Regions from separate parts of the Streptosporangium sp. NPDC048886 genome, predicted to be linked through region 2. Evidence: riboswitches for the same ligand, from Rfam matches in the RefSeq annotation. Region 2 holds a riboswitch; each other region holds the start of a gene.

Region 1 (9,424 bases), on a different contig from region 2:
AGCATCGCGATCGAGTGGATGCGCGGCCACCCGGCCAACCGGGCGGTGGCGGTGGAGAGCAACCCCGAGCGGGCCGCGCGGATCTCCCGCAACGCCGCGGGGCTGGGCGTGCCCGGCCTGAGCGTGGTGGCCGGGACGGCTCCGGCGGCGCTCGCCGGCCTGGAGCCGCCCGACGCCGTCTTCATCGGCGGCGGGGTGACCGTCCCCGGGGTGGTGGAGGGCTGCTGGGAGGCGCTGCGGCCCGGTGGCAGGCTGGTCGCCAACGCGGTGACCGTGGAGTCCGAGGCGGTTCTGGCCTCCTGGTACGGCGAGCTCGGCGGCGACCTGGTCCGGCTGGCCGTCAGCAGGGCCGCGCCGGTGGGCGGGTTCACGGGCTGGCGCCCCATGATGCCGGTGACGATCTGGACGGCGGTCAGGCCGGCCGCCGTGGACGCCGGGCGGTGACGCCGGATGGCACGGCGGCGCGGTGGGGACGGAGCGTGGCCGAGATGGCCGGTGACGCGGTGGGGCGCGATGGGACGGAGCGTGGCCAGGTGGCAGGCGGCATGATGACATGTGACGGGCGCTCGCGCGTCCCGGTGGAGGATGAGCGATGACGGTGCGGTTCATCGGGGCGGGCCCCGGCGCCGCCGACCTGATCACCCTGCGGGGACAGCGGGCGGTCGCGTCCTCGCCGGTGTGCCTGTACGCGGGGTCCCTGGTCCCGGCCGAGCTGCTGGAGTGGTGCCCGCAGGGGGCGCGGCTCGTGGACACCGCCAAGATGGCGCTGGAGGAGATCGTGGCGGAGATGCTCGCCGCCCACGGGGCCGGTCACGACGTGGCCCGCCTGCACTCCGGCGACCCGTCGGTGTTCAGCGCGATGGCCGAGCAGATGCGGCGGCTGGACGCGGCCGGGGTGCCCTACGAGGTGGTCCCCGGCGTGCCCGCGTTCGCCGCGGCCGCCGCGTCGCTGAAGCGGGAGCTCACCGTGCCCGGGGTGGGCCAGACGGTGGTGCTGACCCGGACCTCGGCGCGGGCCACCCCCATGCCCGAGGGGGAGGACCTGGACACGCTCGGCCGCAGCCGGGCCACGATGGTTCTCCACCTGGCCGTGCAGCGCGTCGAGGCGGTCGCCGGGGAGCTGATCCCCAACTACGGCGCCGACTGCCCGGTGGCCGTGGTGGCCCGGGCCAGCCGGCACGACGAGGTGATCCTGCGCGGAACCCTGGCCGACATCGCCGACCGGGTCCGCGCCGCGGGGGTCGTCCGCACCGCGGTGATCGTGGTCGGCCGCGTGCTGACCGCCTCGGAGTTCCCCGACAGCCACCTCTACTCGGCGGCCCGCTGCCGTGACTGACCCCGGCGCGGCCGGATCAGCCGGCGCGGCCGACGATCACGCCGGCGCGGTCGATGACGACCACGTCCACCGTCACCGGTGCCTCGCGCAGCACGCCGGCGGCTGTCAGCCGGGCGCGCTCGGCCACCAGGTCGCCCAGCGGCAGGCCCGCCTCCTGGCAGAGCCGGAGCGCGTGCAGGGCCGTGTTGGCCGTCAGCACCCGCCCGGCCAGCGCCTCGTCCCCGCCCGCCGAACGGACGATCTCGGCGAGCATGCCCGGGTTGACCTGCGAGCGGCCCGAGTGGAGGTCCAGATGGCCGTCGGCGAGTTTGGAGAGCTTGCCGATGCCCCCGGCGATGGTCAGCCGGGGCACGGGATGCCTGCGCAGATACTTCAGCACGGCTCCCGCGAAGTCGCCCATGTCGAGCAGCGCGTCCTCCGGCAGCCCGTACAGCTCGGCCGCGACCCGCTCCGAGGTGCTCCCGGTGCATCCGGCGACGTGCCGGCGGCCCGCCGCCCTGGCCACGTCGACGCCGCGCCGGATGCTGTCGATCCAGGCCGAGCACGAGTACGGCACCACGATGCCGGTCGTGCCCAGGATGGACAGCCCGCCCAGGATCCCCAGCCGGGGGTTCCAGGTCTTCCTGGCCAGCTCCTCGCCGTGCTCCACCGAGATCTCCACGACCACGTCACCGCTCCCGCCGTGCCGGGCGGCCACCGCGGCGACGTGCTCGCGCATCATCCGCCGGGGCACCGGGTTGATCGCCGGTTCGCCCACCTCCAGCGGGAGCCCCGGTTTGGTGACGGTGCCGACTCCGGGTCCCGCCGCGAACACCACGCCGGTGCTGGGGGCGCCGGGCCGTACCGTCGAGGAGATCAGCGCGCCGTGCGTCACGTCGGGATCGTCACCGGCGTCCTTGACCACCGCGGCCATGGCCGCGCCGCCCACCAGCTCCTCCCTGGCCAGCGCGAACGCCGGGCGCTGCCCCTTCGGCAGCGCGATCTCCACGGGGTCGGGGAAGTCGCCGGTCAGCAGCGCGGTGTAGGCGGCGGTGGTGGCCGCGGTCGCGCACGCGCCGGTGGTCCATCCGTGGCGTAGCGGCGTGCTCACGGCCGGGGCACCGGCCGGTACGGCAGGGCGAGGCCCTGCGACGGCAGAGAGACGAGAGAAGTGATGACGTGCTGAACATCCTCGTGCTGGGCGGCACCGACGAGGCCAGGCGGCTGGCCGCCGCGCTCGCCGGACGCGCCGGGACGCATGTGGTGTCCTCCCTGGCGGGACGGGTGCGTGACCCCAGGCTGCCGGTGGGCGAGGTGCACGAGGGCGGCTTCGGCGGCCCCGGCGGGCTGGCGGCGTGGATCGGCGAGCGCCGGATCGACGTCGTCGTGGACGCCACGCACCCCTTCGCCGCCCGGATGACCGCCTCGGCGGTCGAGGCGACCGGCCGGGCCGGGGTGCCGCTGCTGACCCTGCGGCGGCCGGGCTGGCAGGCGGGCCCCGGCGACGACTGGCGCTGGGTGCCCTCGCTCGCCGCGGCCGCCGAACTGCTGCCCGAGCTGGGGGAGCGGGTGTTCCTGACCACCGGACGCCGGAGCCTGCCGGTCTTCGCCGGCCTCGACGGCCTGTGGTTCCTGGCCCGCTCGGTGGACCCGCCGGAGCCGCCCGCCCCGCGCCGCATGGAGGTGTTGCTCAGCCGCGGCCCGTTCACCGTGGAGGGCGAGCTGGCCCTCATGCGTGCCCACCGGGTGGACGTGCTGGTCACCAAGGACAGCGGCGGCGAGATGACCACGGCCAAGCTGCTGGCCGCCCGGGAGCTCGGGCTCCCGGTCGTGATCGTACGGCGGCCGCCGCCTCCCGTGGGCGTTCCCGCCGTGGAGACGGTGGAGGCGGCGCTCGCCTGGCTGGAGAGCGTGGCGGGTCACGCCGGTCACGCCGGGTAACGGCGGGGGGTGAACACCACCCGGCCGCCGTCGCCCCGCTCGGCCACCCGGGTGGTGGAGGATCCCACCAGCAGCAGGCAGCGCATGTCGACCATGGCCGGATCGAGGTCGGCGAGCGTGGTGACGGTCACGCTCTCCCCGGCCCCGCCGACGTCACGGCCGATGACCACGGGCGTCTGCGCCGCGCGGTGTTCCAGCAGCAGGTCCCGCGCGGCGGCCACCTGCCAGGTGCGGCTCCTGGACGCGGGGTTGTAGATCGCCAGGACCAGGTCGGCCTTCGCGGCGGCGGTGATCCGCCCGGCGACGACCTCCCATGGCTTGAGCAGGTCCGACAGTGACAGCACGCAGTAGTCGTGGCCGAGCGGCGCGCCCGCCCGGCTCGCCACCGCGTGCGCGGCGGTCAGGCCCGGCAGCACCCGCACCGGGACGTCCGCGTACCGGGGCTCGCAGGCCACCTCCAGCACCGCGCTGGCCATCGCGAACACCCCCGGGTCGCCCGAGGAGACCACGGCCACCCGGGATCCGGCCGCGGCCAGCTCCAGCGCGTGCGCGGCCCGCTCGGCCTCCACCCGGTTGTCCGTGGGGTGGCGGCGCTGGCGCGGGTTCGGCGGGACCCGGTCCAGGTAGGGGCCGTAGCCGACGAGCTCGTCGGCCACGGCCAGGGCGTCCTGCGCCTCCGGGGTCAGCCATGGCCGGCCGGCCGGGCCGAGGCCGACCACGACCACCTCGCCGGGGCCGCCGGCCGGGGCCGCGGGCTCCGCCCGCCGCACCGGCGCGGCCTGCGCCGCGTTGACCGGGCTCGGGATCAGCGCCAGCGAGAAGTACGGCACGCTGTCCGGGTCCACCTCGGCGAGCGGGGCCAGGCGCTGGCCGCCGGTGGTGGCGCGTTCCACGTACCAGGCCTCGTCGAGGCGGCCGGCCCGGGTCAGCGCGTCGCGCACCTTGGTGAAGGTCCGGCCGAGTTTGAGGACCGCCGCCGAGTCGGCGGCGGCCAGGCGCTCGGCGAGGACCTCGGCGGGGAGCGTCCCGGGCAGCACGGTCAGCGTCTCGTCCCGCTCGACCAGCGGCCGTCCGAGGACCGCGGCGGCGCCGCTCACGGAGGTCACACCGGGGACCACCTCGGTGACGTAGCGGTGGGACAGGCGCTTGTGCATGTGCATGTAGGAGCCATAGAAGAGCGGGTCGCCCTCGCACAGCACCACCACGTCACGGCCGGCGTCCAGGTGGGCGGCCAGCCGCAGCGCGCAGTCGGCGTAGAAGTCGTCGATGGCGCCCTGGTAGCCGCCGGGATGGTCGGTGGTCTCCGTGGTGAGCGGATAGACCAGCGCTTCCTCGATCTGGCCCGCGCGCAGGTACGGCGCGGCCACCGAGCGGGCGATGCTCCGGCCGTGGCGGGCGCTGTGGAAGGCGATCACGTCGGCCTCGCCGAGGAGGCGGGCGGCCTTGACGGTCACCAGCTCCGGATCTCCGGGTCCGAGTCCCACACCCCAGAGCCGTCCGGTCACCATGTCGTTCATTCGTCCTCACTCGCGATCGCGTTGACCGCGGCCGCGGTCATCGCACTCCCACCCCGGCGGCCGTGCACGACCAGGTGTTCCAGACCCGCCGGATGCTCGGCGAGGGCCAGCTTCGACTCTGCGGCGCCGATGAAGCCGACCGGGATCCCGAGCACGGCGGCCGGCCGGCCGGCGCCCTCCTCGACCATCTCCAGCAGCCGGAACAGCGCGGTCGGCGCGTTCCCGACGGCGACCACGGAGCCCTCCAGCCGGTCGCGCCACAGCTCCAGCGCGGCGGCGCTGCGGGTGGTGCCCAGCCGTGCGGCGAGCTCCGGCACGCCCGGCTCGCCCAGCGTGCAGATCACCTCGTTGCCGGCGGGCAGGCGGCGGCGGGTCACCCCGGAGGCGACCATCATCGCGTCGCACAGCACCGGCGCGCCCGCGCGCAGGGCCGCGCGCGCCGAGGCCACGACGCCGGGCGACCAGCCGAGGTCGGCGACCAGGTCGACCATCCCGCAGGCGTGGATCATCCGGACCGCCACCTGGGCGACGTCCGGAGGCAGGCCGCTCAGATCCGTCTCGGCGCGGATGGTGGCGAAGGAGCGGCGGTAGATCTCCGCGCCGTCGCGGACGTAGTCGGTCACGATCCCCCTCTGGCGGCCGTCACCGCGGCCGTGGTCTCTTCGATGTCCGCACAGTTCAGGCTCCGGCCGTCGAGGTCCACGCGGTAGCCGTCGCCGGTGGCGACCACGTCCGCGACCCGCCCCCGGGGGCGACCGCAGCGCCTGTCGCAGCCCGCCCAGTGCACGGGGAGCGTACCGGTGCGCGGCCGGTCCGCCGCACGGGGGGCGACCGTCCCCGGCGTCCCGGCGGCCCCGTCCCCGGCGGGCACGGTGGCGTGGGCCGCGTCGGCCTGCACGTCGGCCAGGGACTTGGCGCAGCCGGGACGGCCGGTGCAGGCCGTCACGCCGATCCACGGGGAGCCGGGGTCGGTGACCAGGCCGGCCTCCGCCAGCCGGGCGAGTGCCCGGGGGAGGTCCACGCGGGCCAGACCGGGCAGGACCACGCCCCGCCACGGCGTCAGCCGTACCCCGTCGGCGCAGGCCAGGCCGGCCAGGAGCTCCGCCTGGGCGGAGGACAGCCGGCCCAGCGGCACCGCGACGCCCAGGGCCACCCGTCCGCCGGGCTGCCGGACGGCTCCCACCGGTCCCCCCGCCACGGCCGGCGGCGGGGTCCGGAGGCGTCCGGCGGGCGGGCGGAGCCGTACCGGGCCGGCCGCTCCGGTCTCCAGGGCGGCGCGGACCCGGGCCGCGACCGGCTCGGCGCCGCCGGGCAGCTCGCCGATCCGCCAGGCGTGCACGCCCCGGGCGGCGAGCTCGGCCAGGAACGCCTCGGCCGCGGCGAGCAGGGCGGTGACCGCCGAGGTCACCGGCACGCGCAGGCCGCTGTCGGCGCCCGCGAGGACGAGGGCGGCCTCCTCCGGGCCGGTCGGCAGCATCCCGGCGTCGGGGCCGAGCCAGGCCACGTCCCCCCGGCCGTCGTCGAGGGCGAACAGGAACCGTCCCGGCAGGCCGGCCAGGCCGGGCCGGGCGCACAGCCGCAGGTCCAGCTCGGAGACCAGCGGGCCGACGTCGAGGGTCCCCTCCGCGTCGCAGCCGGTCAGCGGGGAGGCCAGGATGTTGCGGATCCGTTCGTGGGTGGGCGAGGGCAGCAGGCCGGCCTCCGCCATGCGCGCCGCGAATCCGTCCCCCTCGCCGAGCCCGCGCACCTGGACGTTCGCACGGGAGGTCAGCTCGATGACGCCGGTCCCGTGGACGGCCGCCGCGCCGGCGAGTCCGCGCAGCTGGGAGGCCGTCAGCCGGCCGCCGGGGACACGGATCCGCGCCAGGCCGCCGTCGGCCGCGGCATGCACCTGAAGCGCCCCGGGACATGCGTCGAGTCGCGATCGTCCGGAAAAGTCGCCAATGACCACGGAGAGGATGTTAAGCCAGTTTCTTGCAATGAACGGGGCTGCCGTAGTCTGATCGTTGGCGACGGCAAGGGAGGAAGCCGGTGTGAATCCGGCGCGGTCCCGCCACTGTGACCGGGGAGCGAACCCCACTCAGGCCACTGTCCGGAGACGGACGGGAAGGCCGGGGGGAGCGTCGATCCGGGAGCCAGGAGACTCCAGCCGTCGTAGCCGACGACGACCCGGGGCGAGGACCCCGAGGGAGGAAGCCCTGTGCGCTTTTCGCCGTTCCCGGGCCACCCCGTGGCCCCGCCGAGCCGTACCATGCCGCCTCCGCGGGGGTGTGGCGCGTGATCCTCCTGCTCTCGACCTCCGACACCGACCTGCTCAGCGCCCGCGCGAGCGGCGCCGGCTACCGGCTGGGCAACCCCGCCCGGCTCGCCGCGGCGGACCTGCCGCCCCTTCTCGACGGCGCCGACCTGGTGGTGGTCCGGCTGCTCGGCGGCCGCCGCGCCTGGGAGGAGGGCCTGGACGCCCTGCTCGCCGGGCCCCGGCCCGTCGTCGTGCTCGGCGGCGAGCAGGCGCCCGACGCCGAGCTGATGGAGCTGTCCACGGTTCCCGGCGGGGTCTGCGCCGAGGCGCACGCCTACCTCGCCCACGGCGGCCCGGCCAACCTCACCGAGCTCCACCGGTTCCTGTCCGACACCCTGCTGCTGACCGGGCACGGGTTCGCCGCACCCGCCCCCACCCCCGGCTGGGGGGTGCTGGAGCGCGTGGCCCGCCGCGAGGACGGGCCGGTCATCGGCGTGCTCTACTACCGGGCCCACCACGTCGCCGGGAACACCGCGTTCGTGGAGACCCTCTGCTCGGCGGTCGAGGACGCGGGAGGCCGGGCGCTGCCCGTCTACTGCGCCTCGCTGCGCAGCGCGGAGCCCGGCCTGCTGGAGGTCCTGGGCACGGTGGACGCCTTGGTGGTGACCGTGCTCGCGGCCGGCGGCACCCGCCCGGCCACCGCGTCGGCCGGCGGCGACGACGAGGCCTGGGACGTCGGCGCGCTCGCCGGGCTGGACGTGCCGATCCTGCAGGGCCTGTGCCTGACGAGCAGCCGGTCCACCTGGGAGGACAGCGACGACGGCCTGTCCCCGCTCGACGCGGCGACCCAGGTCGCGATCCCCGAGTTCGACGGCCGGATCATCACGGTGCCCTTCTCCTTCAAGGAGATCGACGACGACGGGCTGACCGTCTACGTCGCCGACCCGGAGCGGGCCTCCCGGGTGGCCGGCATCGCGGTACGGCACGCCGCGCTCCGGCACATCCCGGCCGGTCAGCGGCGGATCGTGCTGATGCTGTCGGCCTACCCCACCAAGCACTCCCGGATCGGCAACGCCGTCGGCCTGGACACCCCGGCGAGCCTGGTGCGGCTGCTGGCGGTGATGCGCGAGCGGGGCTACGACATCGGCGCCGAGGGCGAGCTGCCGGGCGTGACCGAGCAGGACGGCGACGCGCTGATCCACGCGCTGATCGCGGCCGGCGGGCAGGACCCCGACTGGCTCACCGAGGAGCGGCTCGCCGGCAACCCGGTGCGCATCGCGGCGGGCCGGTACGCCGAGTGGTACGGCACGCTCCCGGCGGACCTGCGCGCCGGGATGGAGGAGCACTGGGGGCCCGCGCCGGGCGAGCTGTTCGTGGACAGCTCGCACGACCCGGACGGCGAGATCGTGCTGGCCGCGCTGCGCGCCGGGAACGTCGTGGTCATGGTGCAGCCGCCGCGCGGCTTCGGCGAGAACCCCATCGCGATCTACCACGACCCCGACCTGCCGCCCAGCCACCACTACCTGGCGGCCTACCGGTGGCTGGCCGACGGCTTCGGCGCGCACGCCGTGGTGCACGTGGGCAAGCACGGCAACCTGGAGTGGCTGCCCGGCAAGTCGGCCGGGCTGTCGGCCTCCTGCGGCCCCGACGCCGCGCTCGGCGACCTGCCGCTGATCTATCCCTTCCTGGTCAACGACCCCGGCGAGGGCACCCAGGCCAAGCGCCGCGCTCACGCCACCCTGGTCGACCACCTCGTCCCGCCGATGGCCCGCGCCGACACCTACGGTGACATGGCCCGGCTGGAGCAGCTTCTCGACGAGCACGCCTCCATCGCCGCGATGGACCCGGCGAAGCTCCCCGCGATCCGCGCCCAGATCTGGACCCTGATCCAGGCCGCCCGGCTCGACCACGACCTGGGCATCGAGGACCGCCCGCACGACGCCGAGTTCGACGACTTCCTGCTGCACGTCGACGGCTGGCTGTGCGAGGTCAAGGACGTCCAGATCCGCGACGGCCTCCACGTGCTGGGCGCCGCCCCGGAGGGGGGGACCCGCGTCGACCTGGTGCTCGCGATGCTCCGGGCCCGCCAGATGTGGGCGGGCGCGCAGGCCCTGCCCGGGCTCCGCGAGGCGCTGGGCCTGACCGAGGACGGCACGGCCGGCCGGATCGGCACGGACGGAGCCGAGACCCTCGCCCGGGCGCTGGTCGAGGCCATGGAGGAGCGGGCCTGGGACCCGGCCGCCGCCGCCGAGGCGACCGCCGCCGTCCTGGGCACGGCCCCTTCCCCGGCTCAGGCCCCCGCGGCCGACCCCGGGCTGGTGGAGCGGATCCTGCGGTTCGCGGCCGCCGAGGTCGTGCCCCGGCTGGCGCGGACCACCGACGAGATCGACGCGATCCTGCACGCCCTCGACG
Region 2 (9,424 bases):
TTTACGGCGATGTGTCGTGTGCCGAAAGAATGATCGTGATGATCCGTGGTGGGCGGGCCACTCCGGACCGGACCGGTCCGTCCGCCGGAGAGGACGCCGGAACAGAAAGATCCCCAGGCCGGAGACCTGGGGATCTTGATGGTGGACGATACAGGGATTGAACCTGTGACCTCTTCCGTGTCAGGGAAGCGCTCTCCCGCTGAGCTAATCGTCCTCGGGTGAACCAGAGCGGAAGACGGGATTCGAACCCGCGACCCTCACCTTGGCAAGGTGATGCTCTACCACTGAGCCACTTCCGCGTGTCTGCGTCGGGTCTCCCCGCCGCGGCACGTGCGCTACTTTACCGGATCCTTGAGACTCCGATGTCCGTGCACTGAGGTGGAGACGGGATTTGAACCCGTGTACACGGCTTTGCAGGCCGTTGCCTCGCCTCTCGGCCACTCCACCAGTCAGATCCCGGAGGACCTGCTGGAGCGGAAGACGGGATTCGAACCCGCGACCCTCACCTTGGCAAGGTGATGCTCTACCACTGAGCCACTTCCGCGTGATCCCCGGAAACGTCTCCGGGGCACGAGAAAACTCTAGCGCCTCCGGGACGCGGATGTGCGCAACCGGGCTCCCCGCCGGAGGTCTTCCTTGGTGATCACCTGCACGTCGGCGGCCCGCACGAACATGATCCGGTGGCCGAACTGGATCTGGCGGTAGCGGGCCTCACCCCTGACGATCCGGTGCGCGGCCGGGTCGAAGGTGCCCGCCCGCAGGTAGGCGGCACGGGTCGTCATGCCCAGGCTGTAGAGCTGCCCGGCCGGGAAGGAGTACTGCAGCGGGACCAGCTCCTGCCGCGGGACGCCCCTGGGGTAGGCCGACGCCTCGGGGTAGGCCCTGCCGTACACCTTGACGGGGGCGTGACCGGGCTTGGGCGTCACCAGCGGGCCGGAGGCGGGGACGGACGTGCGGGCGTCCGCGGGGTCGTGGAACCACGCCTTCTGCCCGAGATACCAGATCGCCGTCCAGTCGCCCCTGCGCTCGGCGAGCGCGTAGCGCTGACCGGCGGAGGCGCGGGCGGCGTGGTCGTAGACGCTGTAGGTGGAGGCGCCCGCCGGATGTTTGCCGATGTCCTTGACCAGCGGGGCCTCCTCGGAGGGGTGGCTGTGCAGCCAGACCGAGGAGGCGCCCCGCGGGGGACACTCGCCGGACTTGCCGCAGCCGGTGAAACGCGGCTGGTTGAGGGCGTAGTCCGGCTTGATCAGCACCGAGCGCGCGGCGGGGTCGGCGGAGCCGGTCAGCGGGCTGCCGAGCAGCTCGAAGTAGTGGCCCCAGTCCCAGTAGGGGCCGGGGTCCTGGTGCATGCCGCGCACGGTCGCCGGGGTGGTGCCCGGCACGTTGTCGTGGCCGATGATGTGCGCGCGGTCCAGGGGCACGCCGTATTCGCGCGCGAGGTGGGCGACCAGCTTGGCCGAGGCGAGATACATCGCCTCGGTGTACCAGGCGCCCTTGGCCAGGTAGCCCTCGTGCTCCAGGCCGATGGAGCGGGTGTTGACGTACCAGTTGCCCGCGTGCCAGCCGATGTCGGCGGCCCGCAGGTGCTGGGCGATGTGGCCGTCGCCGGAGCGCAGGGTGAAGTGCCAGCTCAGGTAGGTGGGGTCCTTGGTCAGCCGGGTTATGGCGTCGTAGCTGGTCTCCCCGTCGTGGATGACGATGTAGTCGATCCGGCGGGGGCCGTCGTAGCGGTCGTGGTTGCCGTAGCCGCCTTTCCTGAGCCGCTGGTAGGCGGCCGGCATCCATTCGCAGGAGACGGTGGGCGGGCAGTCGGGCGCGGGCGCCGACGCGCGGCGCAGCCCGGCCGGGGCGGGCGGCCGCCACGGGGACAGGCCCGGGACGGCGGGCAGGATCATCCGCTCGCCGTCGTCGGTCACGCGGGCCGCGCCGGCGCGGATCGTCGCGTAGACCTCGTCGGCGAAGAAGCGTGCCGCCCCGGCGTCCGCCGTCCCCGGGTAGCGGGCCACCGCGCCGTACCAGTCCGCCGGGTCGGCGCCCGCCGGTCCGCCGGCCCGCCGCTGGAGGTCGGCCAGCAGCGCCGCGCCGCCCTGGATGTTGGCCGCCGGGTCCCGGCGCAGCCGGGCGGGGGCGATCCCGGTCAGCTCCGCCGCCCGGCGCAGGGTGTCCGGGGGCGGGACCGCGGCGGTGGCCGGGAGGGCCGCGGGCGGGTGGGGGCGGCTCTCGTCGCCGCGCGGGTCCTGCCCGCGGTGGCCGCGGCGCCCCGGATCGGCCCGGACGTCGACCAGGTGCATGGGACCGTAGCCGGCCGAGACGCTGGGCAGCCCGTGGTTGGCGTCCCAGCGGGACTCCAGGTAGGAGACCGCGAGCAGCACGCTCTCCGGCACCCCGTAGGTCCGGGCCGCCCGGGCGAAGGCCGCCTGCCTGCCCTCCTGATCCTGCCCGGCCGGGGCCGGCTCCTCGGCGGCGGGCGCCGGAGTTACGGCGGGCGGAGTCCGCACGAGGGGCGGGGCGCCGCCGGGCGCGGGCGTTGCGGCGGCCGGGGCCAGTGCGGTGAGGGTGGCGACGACGGTGATCCCCGGCAGACGGCGCATAGTGATTCCTCCCGACCGCATGACTACGAAGAGTTATTCGAGGTTACCGACTGTCTCGCGATCGGGGCTGCTTTAGGTCGTCCGGGACGATCCTTGCCCGAAATCGGGCAGAAAACTTGGTGAAGGGCGTCGATGCTGCGTATGGTCCTGCTCTGTGTCCACGGCATGGCATCCGCATGAGGATCTGATTACCCACCTGACCCGGACGAGCGCGCTCGGTCCCGGGGAGGCGGCGCGGGTGGTGGCGGACGTGCTGGCCTACTTCTCCGAGCCCGTCGAGGACTTCGTCCGGCGGCGCCACGGCGAGCTCAAGGCCAAAGGGCTGGTCAACGACGAGATCTTCCCCCGGATCGCCGCCGAGATCACCTCCCGCCGTGTCGCGGCACCTGAACTCTCCCTGCGCCAGCTGCGCCGGATCGTCTACGGGTAAGGATCGGTCAAATGTGCGGAATCGTGGCTTACGTCGGACCAAAGGACGCGGCGCCGATCCTGCTGGAGGGCCTGCAGCGCCTTGAGTACCGGGGCTACGACTCGGCCGGCGTGGTGGTCTCCAACAAGGGTCTGAAGATGCGCAAGGTCAAGGGCCGGGTGGCCGACCTGGCGGCGGCCGTGCCGGCGCGGTTCAAGGGCACCCTGGGCATCGGGCACACCCGCTGGGCCACCCACGGCGCGCCCAGCGACGTCAACGCCCACCCCCACCTGTCCACCGACGAGCGCGTCGCGGTGGTGCACAACGGCATCATCGAGAACGCCGACGAGCTGCGGGCCAAGCTGGAGGCCGACGGTGTGGTCTTCCTGTCCGAGACCGACACCGAGGTGCTGGCGCACCTGATCGCCCGGACCGTCGGGGAGACCGACTCGCTGGAGGAGGCGGTCCGGCTGGCGCTCAAGCGGATCGTCGGCACCTACGGCATCGCGGTGATCGACGCCCAGCGGCCCGGCGAGGTGGTGGTGGCCCGCAACGGCAGCCCGATCGTGCTGGGCATCGGCGAGAAGGAGATGTTCGCCGCCTCCGACGTGGCCGCGCTGGTCCGCTACACCCGCCAGGTGGTCCACCTGGAGGACGGGGAGCTGGCGGTGCTGAAGGCCGACGGCTTCCACACCTTCGCCAGTGACGCGCGCGAGACGGCCAAGGAGCCGCTGACCGTCGACTGGGAGGCCGGGCACTACGACACCGGCGGCTACGAGCACTACCTGCTCAAGGAGATCTCCGAGCAGCCCGACACCGTGGCCCGGACGCTGCGCGGACGGCTGGACGACCGCTTCCACATCGCCCACCTGGGCGGCCTCAACATGGACGCGCGCGAGACCCGGTCGTTCCGCCGGGTGAAGATCATCGGCTGTGGCTCCGCCTACTACTCGGGCCAGATCGGCGCCCAGCTCATCGAGGAGCTGGCGCGGATCCCGGCCGACGCCGAGCCGGCCAGCGAGTTCCGCTACCGCAGCCCGGTCGTGGAGCCCGACACCCTGTATGTGGCGATCAGCCAGTCGGGGGAGACCTACGACACCCTCGCCGCCGTCCAGGAGCTCAAGCGCAAGGGCGGCCGGGTGCTCGGCATCGTCAACACCGTCGGCAGCGCCATCGCCCGCGAGTGTGACGGCGGCGTCTACCTGCACGCCGGCCCCGAGGTCTCGGTGGCCAGCACCAAGGCGTTCACCTCGACCGCGGTGGCCTTCGCGCTGCTGGCGCTCCACCTGGGCCGGGTGCGCGACCTGTCCCCGGCCGACGGCCGCCGCATCTGCGAGGGCCTGCGCCGGCTGCCCGGCCAGATCAAGGAGATCCTCGCGCTGGAGCCGCAGATCAAGGAGCTGGCGCGCAAGTACGCCGACTCGCCGAGCATGATGTTCGTCGGCCGGGTCCGGGGCTACCCGGTGGCCCGCGAGGGCGCGCAGAAGCTCAAGGAGATCTCCTACGTGCACGCCGAGGCCTACCCGGCCAGCGAGCTCAAGCACGGGCCGCTGGCCCTGATCGGCCCGGAGATGCCGACCGTGGCGATCGTCCCCGACGACGAGCTGCTGGACAAGAACCTCACCACGCTCGGCGAGATCCGCGCGCGCGGCGGCCGGGTGCTCATGGTCGGTCACCGTACGGCCGACCCCAAGCTGGCCGACGACTGCGTCGTGGTGCCCAGGAACGAGACGGAGCTGGACCCGATCCTGCTGTCGATCCCGCTCCAGCTCCTGGCCTACCACGCGGCCGTGGCGCTGGAGCGGGATGTGGACAAGCCTCGCAACCTGGCCAAGAGCGTCACGGTGGAGTGAACCCCCTCGGAACTGCCTGATGGCAGTAAGGCCCCCCAATGTGTGACACAAAGTGACGTGTCTGTAACCTGAAGTATTGGGGGGTCTGGAGGGAAGGGGCGCTTATGTACCGTAGGCGGTTCTTCGCGCTCGCCCTGGGGGTCATGGTCGCCGGCGGCTGCGGCAGGGCGGCGGACCGCCGCCTGCCGCTGGCGGGACGGCTGACCGTCATCGCGCCCGCCGCCCGCGGGCAGGGCTGGGACCGGGCCGCCCGCGCGCTGGCCGCGGTACTGACCGACGACGGGCTGGCGCGGAAGGTCGAGGTGGGCAACTATCCGGGCAGCCTGGGCGCCGCCGCGCTGGGGGCCTTCGCCGCCGCCCACGACCCGTTCGCGCACGAGGGCAGGCTGCTGCTCACCGGGATGCCGATGGTGGCCGGGGCGGAGATCGCCAACACCGCCTCCGTGGTGGAGTCCACCACCCCCCTGGCCCGCCTGGTCGGCGACTGGGCGGCCCTGGTCGTCCCGGAGAACTCCCGCCTGCGCACCTTCGAGGACCTCGCCGCGGTGCTCCGCCGCGACCCGGCCGGGCTGACGGTGGGCGGCCGGATGGAGGGCGGCTCCGACCACGTGCTCTACGGCATGATCGGCAAGTGCCTGGGGGTGGACACCCGGCTGCTGGACTACGCCGGCTACTCCAGCGGGGCCGAGGGCGTGCACGCCCTCCACGACGGCAGGGTGGCCGCGCTGCTGGGCTCCGCCCGCTCCTTCGTGCCCGAGATCGCCGAGGGCCGGCTGCGGCCGCTGGTGGTCTCCTCCGCCGAGCGGATCGACGGGATCGACGCCCCGACGCTGATGGAGCTGGACGTCCGGCTGGAGTACACCGACTGGTGCGGCGTGCTCGGCCCCCGCGGCATGAGCTCCGACGACAGGGACGTGGCCGTCGCCCTGTGCGACCGCGTCGACGCCTCGTCCCGCTGGCGGGCGATCTGCGCGGCCAACGGCTGGAACCGGGTCTATCTGAGCGGGGACGACTTCCGCCAGTGGCTCGTCACGGAGACGCGCCGGACCCGGGAAGTGCTCGACGAGCTCGGACTGCTGAGCACCATCGGCACAAGCTGTTGGGGTAGTTGCGTCCGGCAGCACTACATGTAGGATCCTGCTCGTTGCTGGTTCGCCCCTCTGGGGTGAGGCAAGAGGGAACCCGGTGAGATTCCGGGACTGCCCCGCAGCGGTGAACGGGAACGAAAGCCGTCATGGAGCACTGGGCGCACCTGCCCGGGAAGCGACGGCCGGTAGGCATGTGCCAGACGCCCGTGAGTCCGAAGACCTGCCGGCGACGTGTGGAGAGGGAGCCGAGCCGGGCACCGAGGGACGCGTGGAGCGGCCCGGAGCGTGCCGGGTGAGGCGGACCCGACCACGGAGATCGTTCAGGGCCTCGAGGGAGGGCCCACGCGATGAGGCGGTCCGGCGTGCCCGGGGCCGTTCTCTGGCGCGTGCGCCCTTCCGGCGAGAGCCGTACGGGGAATTCGAGCGCGCGAGGGGTAGCACGTGACACAGACCTTGGTCGACGTCGCCAAGGAGACCGGCAACGGCCCGGTCGACCGCCGGCTGGCCATCGAGGAGGCCGCCGCCCGGGTGATCGCCGACCCGGAGAACTCCAAGATCGCCGCCGGGCTGCTGGCGGAGCTGATCGCCGAGGAGGCCGCCGGGCACAGCGTCCGGACCTTCTCCGAGTCCGTCGCCGCGACCCACGCGGCCGGGCTGATCCAGGACGGGCTGGCCGCCTTCGTGGCCTCCAACGCCGTGGCGCTGGACGCGCTGGTGGACGGGGCGGCCGACGGCCGGTTCGAATACTTCGGGCTGCGCACGGTCTACGACCGCTACCTGCTGCGCCACCCGCAGACCCGCAAGGTCCTGGAGCGCCCGCAGCACTTCTTCCTCCGGGTGGCCTGCGGCCTGTCGGAGACGGTGGAGGAGGCCGCCGAGCTCTACGCGCTCATGTCCACCCTGTCCTACCTGCCGAGCTCGCCCACCCTGTTCAACTCCGGCTCGCGCAGGCCCCAGCTGTCGTCCTGCTTCCTGCTCGACTCGCCCCGGGACGAGCTGGAGGCGATCTACGAGCGCTACGGGCAGGTCGCGCGGCTGTCGAAGTACGCCGGCGGGATCGGCATCTCCTGGACCCGGGTCCGTTCGCGGGGCTCGCTGATCCGGGGCACCAACGGCCACTCCAACGGCATCGTGCCGTGGCTGCGCACGCTGGACTCCAGCGTCGCCGCGGTCAACCAGGGCGGCCGCCGCAAGGGCGCGGCCTGCGTCTACCTGGAGACCTGGCACGCCGACATCGAGGAGTTCCTCGAACTGCGCGACAACACCGGCGAGGAGGCCCGCCGCACGCACAACCTGAACCTGGCCAACTGGATCCCCGACGAGTTCATGCGCCGGGTCGAGGCCGACGGTGTGTGGTCGCTGTTCGACCCCAAGGAGGTCCCGCACCTCACCGACCTGTACGGCGCCGCCTTCGACGAGGCCTACCGGGCCGCCGAGGCCGAGGGCCGCTCCGTCAAGCAGATCCCGGCCCGCTCCCTGTACGGCCGGATGATGCGCACCCTCGCCCAGACCGGCAACGGCTGGATGACCTTCAAGGACGCCGCCAACCGGACCTCCAACCAGACGGCCCGCCCCGAGAACGTCATCCACCTGTCGAACCTCTGCACCGAGATCCTGGAGGTCACCAACGACGCCGAGACGGCCGTCTGCAACCTGGGCTCGATCAACCTCGCCGCCCACCTGGACGGCCAGGACGTCGACTGGCCACGGCTGCGCCGGACCGTCCGCACCGCCGTGCGGTTCCTGGACCGGACCATCGACCTGGGCTTCTACCCGACCCCGGAGGCCGAGGCGGCCAACCGGAAGTGGCGGCCGATCGGTCTGGGCGTGATGGGCCTGGCGGATGTGTTCTTCGCGCTGCGGCTGCCGTTCGACTCCCCGCAGGCGCTGGAGCTGTCCACCCGCATCTCCGAGGAGATCGCGCTGGCCGCCTACGGCACCTCCGCGGACCTGGCCGTCGAGCGGGGCCGCCACCCCTCCTACGACGAGACCAGGGCCGCCGGCGGCGTGCTCCACCCCGACCACTACGGGGCCGGCGGCTCGCCGGAGTGGACGCGCCTCAGGGAGCGGATCGCCGAGACCGGCCTCCGCAACTCGTTGATGATCGCGATCGCGCCCACGGCCACCATCGCCTCCATCGCCGGCTGCTACGAGTGCATCGAGCCCCAGGTCTCCAACGTCTTCAAGCGCGAGACCCTGTCGGGAGAGTTCCTCCAGGTCAACCGCTATCTGGTCCGTGACCTGCAGGCCCGGGGCCGGTGGACCCCGCAGATCCGGGACGCGATCAAGCGGGCCGACGGCTCCGTCCAGGACGTCCCCGGCATGCCCGAAGACCTCAAGGCGCTCTACCGGACCGCCTGGGAGCTGCCGCAGAAGGCGCTGATCGACCTGGCCGCGGCGCGCACGCCGTACATCGACCAGTCGCAGTCGCTGAACCTGTTCATGGCCACGCCGACCATCGGCAAGCTCTCCTCGATGTACGCCTACGCGTGGAAGTCCGGCCTCAAGACCACCTACTACCTGCGCTCCCGGCCGGCGACCCGGATCGCGCAGACCACCGTGGCCCAGGTCGCGCCCGACCCGGAGGCCGTCGCGTGCTCGCTGGAGAACCCCGAGTACTGCGAAGCCTGCCAGTAGCCACCTCCCCGAAAGGCACTTGCTGATGCTGCTCGACCCTGGCATGGACCTCACCCTGCGGCCCATGCGCTACCCGGAGTTCTACGAGCGCTACCGGGCCGCGATCCGCAACACCTGGACCGTCGAGGAGGTGGACCTCAACTCCGACCTGGCGGACCTGGCGAAGATGACGCCGGAGGAGCGCCACCTGATCAACCGCCTCGTCGCGTTCTTCGCCACCGGCGACTCGATCGTGGCCAACAACCTGGTGCTCAACCTCTACCAGCACGTCAACGCGCCCGAGGCGCGCCTGTATCTCAGCAGGCAGCTCTTCGAGGAGGCGGTGCACGTCCAGTTCTACCTGACCCTGCTGGACACCTACCTGCCCGACCACGACGAGCGGGTCAAGGCCTTCGCCGCGGTCGAGCACATCCCCTCGATCCGGGACAAGGCCGAGTTCTGCTTCCGGTGGATCGACTCGCTCGGCGGGCTCAACAGACTGGAGTCGCAGGACGACCGGCGGGCGTTCCTGCTCAATCTGATCTGCTTCGCCGCGTGCATCGAGGGGCTGTTCTTCTACGGCGCCTTCGCCTACGTCTACTGGTTCCGCTCCAGGGGCCTGCTGAGCGGCCTGGCCACCGGGACGAACTGGGTCTTCCGCGACGAGTCCATGCACATGGAGTTCGCCTTCAGCGTGGTGGACACCGTGCGGGCCGAGGAGCCGGAGCTGTTCGACGACAAGCTCGGCGCGCAGGTCACCCAGATGATCGAGGAGGCGGTGGAGGCCGAGCTCGCCTTCGCGGCCGACCTGTGCGGCGACGGTCTGTCCGGGATGGGCGTGGACCAGATGCGGCAGTACCTGGAGTA
Region 3 (9,424 bases), on a different contig from region 2:
GGGTTGTAGGACCATTCCAGCAGGTCAGAGGATGATGATCTCTTCTTTCGCATAGGCCAAGTTGGCCGAACTCAGCCCGGACCCAAGAAGAACCAGGCCGATGGTTATCTAGGGTTGTCAAACGAATTTGCTGGTCAGCGACACGAAGGTCGTTAAGGCGTGTCAGGCAAGTAGACCCCTGCCTGCGCGCCGCCGGCTGCTCATCGAGAAGGGTGATCAGACGGCTGATGCAGGTCGAGGCGGAACGTCCGGGGATGATGTGTGGGTCCCCTCGTTGGTGTGGCCAGCGGTCCGGTGCCGCTGCGCGCTCGGGGGGAGTCGGCGTCGCCGATGTCGGCGGATTGGCTAGAAGCGTCGCTCATGAGCGATGATTTCGCCCCCTGGCGGAAGTCTTCACCTTCGACCGTACTTACCGACCTGATGCAAGGACTCCTGTGACTGACGAGAAAAGGTTGTCTGACATGACCGATCCGGCGCCGAAAGCGCGGGGCGGTCGCGTGGCTGACCTCTGGCCGCTGGTGCATGCCGAGCGAGCGGCCCTGGTGGGCGACCTGGTGGATCTGACCGACGAGCAGTGGGCGATGCCGTCGCTGTGTGCCGGGTTGACGGTGCGCGAGGTGCTGGCGCACCTCACCGCAGGGGCGAGCCTGAACGGTGTGCGGTGGCTGGCGGGTGTGATCCGTTGCCGGTTCGACTTCGACAAGCAGGTCGCCATGCGGCTGGCCGAGCAGCTGGGCGCGACCGCGGCCGAGACGCATGACAGGTTCCGCCGCGTCATCACGAGCACCACCAAGCCGCCTCTCCCGGTCATCGCGATGCTGGGTGAGACGATCGTGCATGCCGAGGACATCCGGCGACCGCTGGGCATTCGCTTTGACTACCCGATCGAGACCCTCACCCGGGTAGCCGAGTACTACCGGGGCTCGGACCTGGTCGTCGCCGCCAAGAGACGGATCGTCGGCCTGCGACTCGTCGCCACCGACGGCCCTTTCAGCACGGGATTCGGCCCGCTGGTGTCCGGCACCACCCTGGCACTAGTGATGGCCACGACCGGACGCTCGGTGTACTGCGATGAACTTGACGGCGACGGCGTCGAAATCCTGCGCGATCGGCGCAACATGACATGACCGGAGGCTCGAAGCCAGCGCAGCCGGTTGTCCCGTTGCCTCAAGACCGGTGCCCGTTGCGGACACAACGGGCGCACCGCAGGTCATCGATCAGACCAGGAGTCCCAAGTTTTCGGGCGCTTCCCAAGCCGCCAGATGCCGGTCAGGGTCGGTTTCCTCCTGCGCGCACTGGTTGATCAGGTCGGCAAGGACTTGCCGGTCCTGTGCGGGGAGGTCCTGCAGGAGGGCGATCACCGGCTCCAGGACCTCTGTCGTGACCCTAGGCGTGATGGCGTCGTCGTCGCCGGGGACCGGCCTGACGACGATTCCCGTGAGCGCTTTGGCGAGGGTGCGTTCGAGCGTGGTCATGACCGGGGACTCCTGGCCGGTCGTTGGGGCTGTGGTGCGTCCGCAGGATGGCTGCATGGCGCGGAGGCAGTCCTGGTCAGCCTGCTGCCGGCTCGGTGAGCCGGGCCTCCAGGTCGGCGATCGTCCGGGGGAGCAGGCTGGTGTGCTCGCGCCGGGCCGCCTGCGGGCCGACCGCGCCGCCGCACCCGGCCTGCGCGACCGCACCGGCATCGGCTCGTCCACCAGCCACCGCATCATCGCCATCGGCTGCGCCAGGCTCGGGCCGGCCCAGTCCAGCCCATGACCTCGGCAGTACGACAAGTACAAGGCGATCCGGCCCGCGTATGTCTTCTCGGTGTTGAACACCCGGCCCGCCCCGCGCAGCCCCGCCAGGTACGCGCACGCCTCGACATGCAACTCGAGGTCCTCGTCGACCACCACCCACGACACCGACTCATCGGCGGCCACCGCTCGTTCAGCCCGGTAGTGCCGCTCGGCCGCACCTGACCTGCCCAACATGCCGTACGGACCCTCAGATACTGTGCGTCAAGTAGCCGCCCACACTACTTGAAGTACTTGTCGCACGACTGAGAGTCACCAAAGATAAGGGCCGCCGCCTGGGCAGGTACGGCGGGGGCGAGCACGACGGCAGCGGCGAGAACAGCAGCCTGGACCAGGGGGAGACGCACCGGTGTCCTCCAGCGGGTGAGCAATGAGATGCCTGTGAGACTGCTGATCTCGGGTGCGGGTTGGCCGGTGGGCCCGATTCGGTTGGGGCTCCAGGAGGTGAGCGGTCCAGCCGGGCTGCACGTTCGGATGTGCCGTCTGCGCGGCCAGCGGCCCTCCAGCGGGTCGAGCGCGGCTGCGGCGTCCATCCGGCCTTGGAGATCGTCGGAGGCGAAGACCGGCAGGTCTTGGCTGACCAGTTCGATCGTCATGCTGGGCGGGGTGTCGGCGTCAGGCCGCAGCCGGTAGTTGCGGCCCAGACGGCTGCCCGCGGGCATCCCGGGCGCGTCGATGGCCCAGTGGGTGCGATAAGCCGCCGCGCGGGCGGCGATGACCGGGTTGTCGGTGAGAAGGTAGCCGCCCTCACCGGCGGCGTAGATCTTGCCGTCCTTGAGGCTGAAGCAGCCCACCTCCCCGAAGGTCCCGGCCAGCCGCCCGCGGTGACGACTGCCCTGAGCCTGGCAGGCGTCCTCGATCAGGCTCAGGTTCAACTGCCGGGCCAGCGCAGCCAGCTCACAGAGTTCAGGAATGATTGTTCTTGACTGATTGTTCCTAAACTCGATATGGTCCTGCCATGGGTCGACCGCGAGGATTTGACGAGGCCATGGTGGTCCAGATGGCCGCGGAGCTGTTCGCCAGCCGCTCCTACGACGGCATCTCCATCGACGAGCTTGTCGCTCATCTGGGAGTGCACCGCAACAGTCTCTACAAAACGTTCGGTAGCAAGCGCGGCCTCTACCTGGCCGCGCTGCGCTGGTCGCTGGAGCATCACCTCGCGCCGATGATCGAGCAGATCACCCGGGCCGGCGAGCCGGAGAGGGCGGTGCGGAGCGCGCTGGAGGCGCCGGGCCTGGATCTGCTGTTGATGGCCACGGCCGAACGAGCGCCAGAAGATGCCGAGGTGGCCAAGGAGGTCGGTGGCGCGATCACTGCCCTCGACCACGCCGCCGCATCATCCCTTGGCCTCGACGCGCCCGCGGCCGTCCGGTTCACCGCGCAACTGTTGGGCCTTCGGCTACGGGCCAGGGCGAGCAACCTCTCCTAAGGAGTTCAGGCATGGCACAGGTGCACATCGAAGAAGGTTCCCTCATTGTGGAGATCGAAGGACTGGACAAGCTCTGGGCACTGAAGAGCCGCCTGGTCATTCCGCTGGCCAACGTCCGCGGCGCCACGGCGGATCCGGGTGTGGTCACCGAGCCGAAGGGCATACGCGCGCCGGGGGCGCACATCCCCGGTGTTATCACGGCGGGCACCTTCCACATGGATGGCGAAAGAGTGTTTTGGGACATCCGTGACGCGAGCCGGGCGGTGGTGATCGAACTGGCCGACGAGCAGTACGCGCGCCTGGTCATCGGCGTGGAGAACCCGCGCGCCACCGTAGCGCTGATCGAGTCGTCACTGGCCGCGTAGCCGTAGTCGAAGTCGCCGCGACAGCACGGTTGAACGTCACAGATCCCTGAAGGGAGCCTGCGGATCGTCCCGATCCGCAGGCTCCCTTCAGACGGTCTTGCCCCGAGTGTGTTCCGCCTCGCGTCGGATCAGGTAGTGCACGTGCTCGGCGCGGGCGTCGTAACGCCACCGGTAATCGGCGCCGCGGGAGCCGCGGTCAACCCGCGCAGCCGAAGATGGTGGAGATCATCCCGCGCACCGCGGCGAGCTGAGCCTCCGGCAGATCGCCCACCTTGCCCTTTAGCCGTACGGCCGCCACGGTGGATATCCGATCGATCATCGCGGCCTGGCCGTCGCCGACGTCGATCACGAACGCGGTCAGCGCGTGCGCCATGTCGGCGAGCTCGACATGTGCGGTGAGCACGTTGTCCCCGTACAGCGTGTGGTAGAAGTCGCCCGAGACGATCAGCCGAACCTCTTCGCGGTCGCCGAGCTGGACCGACCACAACTCCCCGAATCGGTGACTCACGTGGCCTCGCCCGTGCGGCGTTCGTCGACGGCCCGCATGGTGTCCTCGGCGAGAATGCGATCGTCGGCTTCTTGCCCGGCGACCGCGCCGGCGCCGTACACCGCGGCGCGGGCGGCGGTGCTATGGGTGGCGGCGATCTCGCGGAGGGCGCCGCGCTCCAGGACGGTGGAGACGCTGAGCCCGTGCTCCTCGGCGTGCTTGCGTACCGCCTCCAGGATCCACGGGGCGATGCTGACGGACGTTCTTCCCTTAGCCATGGTTCGTATGCTCCGCGCCGGTGTGTTAATAGTGCTACCACTTGTAATACGTGGGCTCATACTCCATTCCATTTTCAGGGGTCCCGGTAGTACTGGCCGTAAATCCAACGAAAGGACAGTGAGGCCCGATGAGCGGCCTCACCCTCGAGGAGCACCCTGAGGAGCACATGGTGCGCAGCCGCGCTAGGGCGGCCATCTTCAATTCGGCCTCCTGCTCCCGAACGTGTCCCTAGCCCCAAAGTAAGCCGATCCGCGCAGGTCAGCCGACTTCCGAGAAGATCATGTTCTCGGAAGCGGAGACAGTCACGACTTCTGAGAAAACGCACGGCTGAGAAGCAAACCCCAGCTCGGCGCCTCCGCGAACAGGGCCGCGTCGCTAGTTGGCGGCTGAGGCCACCTTCGGGAGGAGGACGCCGTGCAGGAATCCCGCCACAAGCTCGCTAGGGATGTGTGCCACGGCAAGCGCGGCACCATCCACCAGGCGTACCGCGACGGGATGGAGGACCAGCTCGGCGCGCTCGGCCTGGTCCTCAACGCCATCGTGCTCTGGACCACGAAGTACATCGACGCCGCTGTCGCCCAGCTCCAGGCGGAGGGCCACGAGATCCGAGAGGAGGACATCGCCCGGCTCTCCCCGCTCAAGCACAAGAACCTGAACCTGCTCGGCCGCTACAACTTCACCGCCTCCACCCCGGCGGTCGGCGCCTGCGCCCGCTGCGCGACCCGGACGCGCCAGAGCTGGACGAGGACGACGACGGGGACGGCCCGGACTAGTCGTGGCCGACCAGGGCGGTGGTGAGTTTGCGGGCCCTCGCCTTGGTCAGCCGCTTCGCGGCCGTCGCCCACCGCTGCCGGGGGCCCGAGGGGCGATGTCGCTGCCCTTGATCACCTTGGCGAACTCCGCGTCGAACCGCTCCGTGCCGACCTTCTCCGCGAGCGTGGTCAGGTACTTCACCTGCGTGTCCGTGGCCGGGTCGGTCTTCGGCTGTTTCCGCCGCTCATGCGCAGGGGCGGAGATCTGCTTGTAGTGCTCCTTGCGGGCCGCTTCCGACTCCGGGCTGCGGCAGGTGATGTGCACGGACTCGTACCAGGTCTGGGCGTCAGGCTTGCCGGTCACCGCTTCCCACAGCGTGTCCGCGGTCAGCTTCTCCTCGTCCACGCCCTCGGTCAGGCCGGGGCCGACGGGTCCGTAGTAGCCGGTCCTGCCCCGGGGGATCACTGTGAACCCGGCCGGGATAGCGTGGGCTTCGAACCTCGACCGCCGCCCATACGGTGGCCTTCAGGTCGTGGAGAACTGGAACTCGGCGAACACCGTGCTGCACTACGGCAAGGACGGCACGCTGACCAGCCCGGACAAGGAGCACGCAGAGGACCTCGATGCTCGCGCTCCACCTTCTCCAGTCCAGCCTGGTCCACATCAACACCCTGCTGCTTCAGCGCGTTCTGGCGAAGAAGCTCTCGGACGAGGACCGGCGCGGGCTGACCGCGCTCTTCTGGTCGAACATCAACTCGTACGGCACGTTCCGGCTGGAGATGGACAAGCGGCTCGACTTCGCCCTGCCCACCGTGCCCCATCCCCGGACACCGGCCAGCGCTGCCGGCCAACCGGCAACGGAGTCCCGCTATGCCCGCTAACAGGGGTGCTGGTAAGAACCGAGTCGCGCGCCCCAAACGCGCGGCATCGTCGCAGGTGACTGCACGTGACCGGGATCCCGACCGAGATCCACAGGCCGGTGGTGCCAGGCGTTTTCACGCCCGCTCTGGGGCACGTCATCCGCCCGCGGCGTCCTCCGCCTCCCAGCGCAGCAGGTCGCCCGGCTGGCACTTGAGTACCTCGCAGAGCGCGGCGAGCGTCGCGAAGCGCACCGCCTTAGCCCGGCCATTCTTGAGTACCGCCAGGTTGGCGGGCGTGATCCCTACGCGGTCCGCGAGGTCGCCCACGGACATCTTCCGTCTGGCCAGCATCACGTCGATGTCGACGACGATCGGCATCAGATCACCTCGTCCAACTCGGCCTGCATCTGCGCCGCTTCGATGTCGCGCGCGACGGCCTGGGCGAGCAGCATCCGCAGCACGAGCACGATGAGCGCGACCCCCAGGATGGCCAGGCCGACCCCGCCCATGATGACGGTGACGCCCGGGTCGGCCCGCTGGTCCGGCGCGTTGAGGGCCGTGACTGCGAACCACAGGAGGGCAGCCGCCACGATCGCGCCGATCACGGCGTCCACGTACCGGAAGGCGGCGTGGGAGAACACGGTTCCGCGCCGCACCATCGTCACCAGCCGCCATACGCTGACCAGGGCGACCTGGACCGACACCATGCCCAGGATCGTGATCACGCGCAGCGGGGTCAGCGGGAGCGACCCGTCCTCCGGGTCGCTCCCGCTGGCCAACACCCACACCATCAATGCCTGTACGGACACGGTGCCGGCGAGCACCACCACGAGCACGGCGCGAAGCGCACGCACTGCCAGCTTTCCCATGACCCATCCTTCCATCGAGTTACGATGAAAATCTATCGAATCTCGATAGGTGAAACAAGGGCTGAGCCAGACCGCCTAGCCCTCCGGGGCCCCGGTAGCAATGGGGAATTTCCAACGGGTATCCAGCTCAGAGCCCCAATTGAGAGCATTGAGAGCCTGGAAGACGGGCCGCCGACCTGGATATCCGTTGTTTCCTGCACCGTTGCTACCGATGTTCCTCAGACCCCTGACCGGCGACGATGCCGCGCGTTTGGGGCGCGTGACTCGGTTCTTACCAGCACCCCAAGACGCAGCAGGGCCGTCAGCGCGGAGGATCTTCCGACGCGGGGACGTTTCCGGGCTCGCGAGCGCGTACCGATGCCATGCGCGTTCGCTCCATCCTCGTGGACAACACGGATCAACCCGCGGCCGGTATCCTGACTCCCGGATCAGCGCGCGCCATCCGGCCTTCCCGGCTTTCGCCAGTGGCTGTCGATGTCGCGATGACGCACTTCCCGGTCACAGTGGCGGGACCGCGCTGGATTCACACCAGCTTCCCTGCACCGCGGGCCTTGCCCACGAACATATAGTTGGACGTCCTAGTAAGTCCAGAGCGGCACCCGCCATCGGGCCCAGAACGATCACCCGGCCCGTACGGCGCGGAGTCCCTGTCGCCCGAGAGGGACCGAACAGCGCTTAGGCTGGAGCCGCAGTCGGTTCGCCCTGTCCTCCAGGCAGGCGCGTCGTAAGAGGGAACCCGGTGCGGCAATGCTCGCCTGCTTGGCTCGCGAGCCCGCCAATTCCGGGACTGCCCCGCAGCGGTGAGTGGGAACGACCGCCGTCAAACGCACTGGGTCCGAACAGCCGGACCGGGGAAGCGACGGCCAGTAGATGCCCGGGTGAGAACCCGGGCGTGCCCGCGAGTCCGAAGACCTGCCACTGCCCGCGCGCGCGGTGACTTCGGTGACCTCGAGGGCGGGTCGGCGGCACGAGCGGGCACTGGATCAAGATGCCCGCCGGTCAGCTGTTCCTTCGCGCCCGTGAGAGCACCGGGGTCCTCCATGACTCGCGAAGGAGAGTTTCGTGGCTGAGACTTCCGCCACCCCCGCATCACTGGCCACCGTCCACGGCTATCCACGCCAGGGACCGGACCGCGAGCTGAAGAAGGCGGTCGAGGGCTACTGGGCGGGCCGCGTCACCGCCGACGAGCTGCACGACACCGCGGCCCAGCTGCGCCGCGACAACTGGCGCCACCTGACCGCCTCCGGCGTGCACGAGGTCCCCACCGGCGACTTCTCACTGTATGACCACGTCCTGGACACCACCGTCATGGTCGGCGCCATCCCCGAGCGTCACCGGGCCGCCGTGGAGGCCGACGCCCTGGACGGCTACTTCGCCATGGCACGCGGCACACAGGACGTCGCTCCGCTGGAGATGACCAAGTGGTTCGACACCAACTACCACTACCTGGTGCCGGAACTGGGGCCGGACACCGTCTTCACCGCCGATCCGGCCAAGCAGGTCGGCGAGCTGCGCGAGGCTCTCGCACAGGGGCACAACCCGCGTTCCGTGCTGGTCGGCCCGGTGACGTACCTGCTGCTGGCCAAGCCCGCGCCCGGCGTGGACCCCGGCTTCGACCCGATCACCCTGCTGGACCGGCTGCTGCCGGTCTACGTGCAGCTGCTCGCCGCCCTGCGCGCGGCGGGCGCCGAGTGGGTACAGCTGGACGAGCCCGCCCTGGTGCAGGACCGCGACCGGGCCGTGCTGAACGCCGCGGCCCGCGCCTACCGGGAGCTCGGCTCCCTGGCCCACCGGCCGAAGATCCTGGTCGCCAGTTACTTCGACCGGCTGGGAGAGGCGCTGCCGATCCTGGCCGAGGCGCCGATCGAGGGGCTGGGCCTGGACTTCACCGGCCCGGCCGCGGCGAACCTGAACGACCTGGCCAATGTGGGCTGGGCGGTCGGCAAGCGTCTGATCGCGGGCGTCGTGGACGGCCGCAATGTGTGGATCAACGACCTGGAAAAGTCGCTGACCACCCTGGCCACCCTGCTCGGCCTGACCGACCGGGTGGATGTAGCGGCCTCCTGCTCGCTGCTGCACGTCCCGCTGGACACCGCCCTTGAGCGCGGGGTGGATCCGCAGGTCGGCCGCTGGCTCGCCTTCGCCCGGCAGAAGACGGCCGAGATCGTCACTCTGGCCAGGGCGCTGAGCGAGGGCACCGGCGCCATCGCTGGGCAACTGGCTGCCAACCGGGCCGATCTCGCCTCACGGGCGGCCTCGGCGCTCACCCGCGACGCCGCCGTACGGGCCCGGAGCGCGGCGGTCACCCCGGCCGACGCACGCCGCTCCCAGCCCTATCCCGAGCGGGCCGTCGCGCAGCGCGCCCGCCTCGGCCTGCCGCTGCTGCCGACGACCACCATCGGCTCCTTCCCGCAGACCGCCGAGCTGCGGGTGGCCCGCGCCGACCTGCGCGCGGGACGCATCGACGCCGCCGCCTACGACGAGCGGATCGCTGCCGAGATCCGCTCGGTCCTCCTCTTCCAGGAGGAGGCGGGCATCGACGTCCTGGTGCACGGCGAGCCCGAACGCAACGACATGGTCCAGTAC

What was found. Region 2 has a riboswitch for cobalamin ahead of ACZ6R6_RS16140 (ribonucleoside-diphosphate reductase subunit alpha). Riboswitches for the same ligand answer to the same signal wherever they lie in the genome.
Region 1: another riboswitch for cobalamin. It lies ahead of cobN (cobaltochelatase subunit CobN); the one in region 2 lies ahead of ACZ6R6_RS16140 (ribonucleoside-diphosphate reductase subunit alpha).
Region 3: another riboswitch for cobalamin. It lies ahead of ACZ6R6_RS41430 (DUF2975 domain-containing protein); the one in region 2 lies ahead of ACZ6R6_RS16140 (ribonucleoside-diphosphate reductase subunit alpha).

The regions. Positions count from the first base shown of each region.
Region 1 covers NZ_JBVJHH010000036.1:31,155-40,578, reverse strand. The annotation lists gene cbiE (precorrin-6y C5,15-methyltransferase (decarboxylating) subunit CbiE) at 1-444, shown strand, start outside; gene cobM (precorrin-4 C(11)-methyltransferase) at 593-1,336, shown strand; gene ACZ6R6_RS35505 (cobalt-precorrin-5B (C(1))-methyltransferase) at 1,353-2,426, opposite strand; gene ACZ6R6_RS35500 (cobalt-precorrin-6A reductase) at 2,495-3,256, shown strand; gene ACZ6R6_RS35495 (precorrin-2 C(20)-methyltransferase) at 3,244-4,773, opposite strand; gene ACZ6R6_RS35490 (precorrin-8X methylmutase) at 4,770-5,396, opposite strand; gene ACZ6R6_RS35485 (precorrin-3B synthase) at 5,393-6,664, opposite strand; cobalamin riboswitch at 6,748-6,936, shown strand; gene cobN (cobaltochelatase subunit CobN) at 7,051-9,424, shown strand, end outside.
Region 2 covers NZ_JBVJHH010000011.1:204,422-213,845, reverse strand. The annotation lists tRNA gene ACZ6R6_RS16180 (tRNA-Val) at 140-214, opposite strand; tRNA gene ACZ6R6_RS16175 (tRNA-Gly) at 228-299, opposite strand; tRNA gene ACZ6R6_RS16170 (tRNA-Cys) at 377-447, opposite strand; tRNA gene ACZ6R6_RS16165 (tRNA-Gly) at 470-544, opposite strand; gene ACZ6R6_RS16160 (N-acetylmuramoyl-L-alanine amidase) at 582-2,591, opposite strand; gene ACZ6R6_RS16155 (hypothetical protein) at 2,746-3,021, shown strand; gene glmS (glutamine--fructose-6-phosphate transaminase (isomerizing)) at 3,045-4,853, shown strand; gene ACZ6R6_RS16145 (Bug family tripartite tricarboxylate transporter substrate binding protein) at 4,958-5,986, shown strand; cobalamin riboswitch at 5,985-6,183, shown strand; gene ACZ6R6_RS16140 (ribonucleoside-diphosphate reductase subunit alpha) at 6,383-8,578, shown strand; gene ACZ6R6_RS16135 (ribonucleotide-diphosphate reductase subunit beta) at 8,604-9,424, shown strand, end outside.
Region 3 covers NZ_JBVJHH010000050.1:1,334-10,757, reverse strand. The annotation lists gene ACZ6R6_RS41490 (maleylpyruvate isomerase family mycothiol-dependent enzyme) at 462-1,127, shown strand; gene ACZ6R6_RS41485 (hypothetical protein) at 1,218-1,475, opposite strand; gene ACZ6R6_RS41480 (hypothetical protein) at 1,531-1,758, shown strand; gene ACZ6R6_RS41475 (DegT/DnrJ/EryC1/StrS family aminotransferase) at 2,018-2,692, opposite strand; gene ACZ6R6_RS41470 (TetR/AcrR family transcriptional regulator) at 2,755-3,225, shown strand; gene ACZ6R6_RS41465 (hypothetical protein) at 3,237-3,590, shown strand; gene ACZ6R6_RS41460 (hypothetical protein) at 3,787-4,098, opposite strand; gene ACZ6R6_RS41455 (hypothetical protein) at 4,095-4,355, opposite strand; partial or broken gene ACZ6R6_RS41450 (Tn3 family transposase) at 4,771-5,129, shown strand; gene ACZ6R6_RS41445 (hypothetical protein) at 5,176-5,574, opposite strand; gene ACZ6R6_RS41440 (Tn3 family transposase) at 5,733-5,990, shown strand; gene ACZ6R6_RS41435 (helix-turn-helix domain-containing protein) at 6,126-6,347, opposite strand; gene ACZ6R6_RS41430 (DUF2975 domain-containing protein) at 6,347-6,838, opposite strand; cobalamin riboswitch at 7,228-7,400, opposite strand; cobalamin riboswitch at 7,533-7,755, shown strand; gene metE (5-methyltetrahydropteroyltriglutamate--homocysteine S-methyltransferase) at 7,901-9,424, shown strand, end outside.